DNA from 2 places in the Salinivibrio costicola subsp. alcaliphilus genome. Region 2 is predicted to be linked to the other one. Evidence: predicted binding sites of a transcription regulator. Region 2 holds the regulator's gene; the other holds the start of a gene.
What was found. The regulator MetJ, encoded in region 2, represses methionine synthesis genes. The targets are predictions, from matches to a motif close to TTAGACNTNTANANGTCTAA.
Positions count from the first base shown of each region.

Region 1: the regulator MetJ is predicted to act here: its motif matches at 845-864, upstream of BZJ21_RS12075 (MetQ/NlpA family ABC transporter substrate-binding protein).

Region 1 covers NZ_MUFR01000036.1:12,802-15,006, forward strand. The annotation lists gene BZJ21_RS12065 (sigma-70 family RNA polymerase sigma factor) at 1-32, opposite strand, end outside; gene BZJ21_RS12070 (LON peptidase substrate-binding domain-containing protein) at 159-728, opposite strand; gene BZJ21_RS12075 (MetQ/NlpA family ABC transporter substrate-binding protein) at 883-1,680, shown strand; gene BZJ21_RS12080 (multidrug effflux MFS transporter) at 1,846-2,205, shown strand, end outside.
Region 2 covers NZ_MUFR01000002.1:78,946-81,150, forward strand. The annotation lists gene BZJ21_RS01080 (malic enzyme-like NAD(P)-binding protein) at 1-752, shown strand, start outside; gene metJ (met regulon transcriptional regulator MetJ) at 836-1,153, opposite strand; gene metB (cystathionine gamma-synthase) at 1,340-2,205, shown strand, end outside.

The sequences.
Region 1 (2,205 bases), on a different contig from region 2:
TCAGACAACTCTTCCTTCGTCACGTCAGTCATGTTGGCACGCGTGTCCCGTCTGGAAATGGTGGTCTCAGTATACATGGTTTGTGGCGCAGTCATAGTTGAGTCCTATCTGTCGTAGCCGTCCATCTCGCTTCCAATACGAGGCTTAAAACAATTGGATCACTCGACTTCTTGCTCGAGAAGCTGACTGATAAATTGCTTCGCCTCTTCTGCCGATTCTTGCGCGATAAACCATTGTTTTTGCGCGTTAGAAAGCGGCAAAATTTCTAACCAGCGTTGGCAACTCCAGGTTAAGTCTTCGAAATACGGCGCCTCATACTGCTCAGCATGATCCGGGTGGGCGGCGAAGACATTTTTAAGTCCTGCGGCGATACGCATTTTTTCTTCATTTTCTTCCTGGTCAATAAACTCGTCATGTGGCCAGTCATTCAGTGCCTGTATCTCGCCCACCCAGAGCTTGTCGGCTTCTTGCTCTGTCGATTGAATTTTTACCCGTTGACGACCTGCAATGGTAATGCCTAATAAACCATCGGGTAGTGTTTCAAAATCGACAATGTCCACCAGTGTGCCATATCGATATAAACGTTTACCTTGCATCATCGCCAGTACGAATCCCTGTTGATTCGCCGAGCATTCACGGACCAAGCGCAAATAGCGAGGTTCAAAAATGCGCAGCTTAGCTCTGCCCCCGGGTAGTAAGAACAAGGGTAGAGGAAACAGCTTCGTCATATCTACGCCTCCTTATTGATTCAACATGCCTGCCACTACGCGACTAGGGTTGGATACGATCAAGACAGAGACTGCATTACCACAATCAGGTTGACATCATTATAAGCTGTGGCATTCTGGACGTCTAAACATCTACTTTTCTAAGGGAATCGGAATGACGTTAAAGCGACCAGGATTTTGGATTGCGTCAGTGTTACTGGCGTTGATTATCAGCGGCTGCTCAGATCAGCCAGAAACGATAAAGATTGGTGCGACTGTCGGTCCCCATGCGCAAGTCGTAGAAGCGGTTGCGAAACAGGCTAAAACCGAAGGAATTCATGTCGAAGTGGTGGAATTTTCGGATTACATCTCTCCGAATGCCGGTCTGGCAGATGGCAGTCTTGATTTAAATAGTTACCAACATCAGCCGTTTCTCGATAACTTTAATCAAAACCATGATAGTGAATTGGTCTCGATTGGGCGTTCCATCCTTATGCGGATGGGGATTTACTCAGACAAAGTACAGCGCGTGGACGATTTACCCCAAGGCGCACAAATTGCGATCCCTAACGATCCGACCAACGCCGGGCGCGCTTTGCTATTACTGCAAGACGCAGGGCTGATCACCTTGGCCGATAACGTTGGCTTTCAAGCGACGCTACAAGATGTTACCGCTAATCCCAAGCAGCTCGATTTTGTCGAAGTAGAAGCGGCACAATTGCCTCGCAGCCTACAAGATGTCGATGCTGCTGCAATTACCATGAACTATGTGATGTCATCAGGGCTTAATCCAAGTGATCAAGGTATTTTCTTAGAATCGAAAGACGCACCGCTCGCGGTGATGGTCGTGGCAGCGCGGGCAGAGGATAAAGATAATCCGACCTATCAGCGTTTGTTGGCGCTATTTCAATCAGAGGCAACACGTGCGTTTCTACAAAAAACCTTTGATGGCACGATCGAACCGGCTTTCTAGTTTTTTAAACCGGCCAGCGATAGCTGGCCATTGATGTACATTCTTAATCATTGTTTACCATTCAGGGAGTTATTGCGTTAACATGCCTCTCAGCTTGTGGTTGTAGCATTCGCTAGAGTCACAGTTTCCTCGCTCGCCTAACACACAGAACGCATAGGAATTGAGATGCAATCGGCTACTCGTCCATTTAATTGGTCGCCCGTATTGCTGGCATGCTTAACGGTCAGTATCGGGCAATTCAGCATGGGATTGGTTTTTCCATCATTACCTTGGATCGCTCGTGACTTCAATCTCAGCATGGACGATGTCCAACTGCTTATTTCCGCTTACCTGCTCGGGTTTGGCCCGTCACAATTTATCTATGGCCCCATTTCGGATGCACTCGGACGCCGCCGCGTGCTATTAGCCGGTGTCTTGCTTTCACTGGTTGGGTTAACCGTGATGGTGAGCTTTAGCGCCAGTTTTACCGGGTTGGTGATTGGCCGTTGTATTCAGGGGATGGGCACGGGGTGTTGTGCCGTCCTC
Region 2 (2,205 bases):
GTACCGCGATTGTCACTGCTGCGGGGATGCTTAACGCGCTCGAGTTGCAAGGCAAAGATATTGGTGAAGCCACCATCGTGTGTCTCGGTGCGGGTGCCGCTGCGGTGGCCTGTATGGAGCTATTGATTAAATGTGGCGCCCAGCGCGAAAAGATTTACATGCTGGATCGCAAAGGGGTGATTCACACCCGTCGTGATGACATTAACAAGTATAAGCAGCTGTTTGCCAATAACACGGATAAGCGTACCCTCGAAGATGTGATTGAAGGTGCGGATCTCTTTGTTGGCGTATCAGGCCCGGATTTGCTCTCGCCTGAGGCATTAAAACTGATGGCGGATAAGCCTGTCGTGTTTGCCTGCTCAAACCCAGATCCTGAAATTAACCCAGAGGTTGCGCACCAAGTCCGGGATGATCTGATCATTGGAACGGGGCGTTCGGATTACCCGAATCAGGTGAATAACGTCTTGTGTTTCCCGTTTATTTTCCGGGGAGCATTAGATGTGCGTGCCAGTGAGATTAATGATGCGATGAAGTTGGCCGCCGTTGAAGCGATTCGTGGTTTGGCGAAAGAGCCTGTACCACAATCGGTCTTAGATGCCGCGGGCTTGTCTTCACTCAGTTTTGGCCCGGATTACATCATTCCCAAGCCGATGGATGCCCGTTTACTGCCCAAGGTAGCACGTGCCGTGGCGCTTGCGGCCGTCGAAACCGGCGTAGCCCGTATTGAGATGCCAGACAACTATATGTTGTAAAGAAAACATGTTGTAAAGAAAACATGTTGTAATTAGAAAACAGTGTCTTACCATAAAAAAACCGCCGATGGCGGTTTTTTTGTTTAGTATTCACTGTCGTCAAACTCAATACCCAACTCTTCCATGATCCGACGTGCCTCGGCAGGAATGCTATCGGGTTTATCCTTACGGATGTCGTCATCGGTTGGCAGAGGCTGCCCGGTATAGGCATGTAAAAATGCCTCACACAATAGCTCACTGTTGGTCGCATGACGCAGGTTATGAACCTGACGGCGAGTGCGCTCATCAGTAAGAATTTTTAATACTTTAAGTGGGATAGAGACGGTGATCTTCTTTACCTGCTCTTTCTTTTTACCATGTTCGGCATACGGATTAATGTAATCGCCGTTCCACTGCGCCATGTCTCACCTATCTTGATTATGGAATACCCAGAATGATGCTGCGGAGATTTTAGCTATATTAACCGCCACATGCAAAGGTGTTTAGACGTCTAGAAGTGTTGACGTCCTAAAAGTACAGAGGTAAGGTAGTATGATGACGACTGGATCACGTAAATCGTGCCAGCGCAACAAGAGCAAGGATGAACCATGACAGGTAAAAAAACCGACACCATTGCCGTTCGAACAGGAATTGGCACTGACACGCAACATCATGCGGTTGTGCCGCCTTTGTATTTATCAACCAACTATCGTTTTCCTGCTTTTGGCGACGTTCCCACTTATGATTATGCCCGTGGGGGCAATCCAACTCGAGCTCAGTTAGAGCAAGCGTTAACGGAACTGGAGGGCGGAGCCGGTGCCGTGGTGACCAACTGTGGGATGGCAGCCATTAACTTGGTGTTGTCTTTACTGGATGCAGGGGATCATATTGTTGCACCGCACGACTGTTATGGTGGTACCTATCGCTTGTTAGAGTCACGCGCCAAGCAAGGGATTTGGCAGGTCAGTTTTGTCGATCAATCTGATCACCAGGCGTTAACCGCTGCGCTGGCAAAACAGCCGAAACTGGTGTTAGTTGAAACACCCTCTAATCCGCTATTGCGTGTGGTCGATATTGCTAAAATCTGCCAACAGGCCCACCAAGTGGGGGCATGGGTGGTGGTCGATAACACCTTTTTATCGCCAGCACTCCAACAGCCTTTTTCACTGGGTGCGGACATCATCGTGCATTCCACTACTAAATTTATTAATGGTCACTCTGATATTGTCGGTGGCGCTGTAGTGGCGAAGACGCCTGAATTGGCTGCAACATTAGCGTGGTGGGGCAACTGCTTGGGCGCGACAGGCAACGCCTTTGACAGTTATATGACATTGCGAGGGTTGCGTACCTTGGGCGCTCGGGTTAAACAACATCAGCAAAATACGCAAGCGGTATTAACCTATTTGCAAACAGTCCCTGCGGTGCGGCAACTCTACTATCCCGGTTTGGCGACACATCCAGGCCATGAGATTGC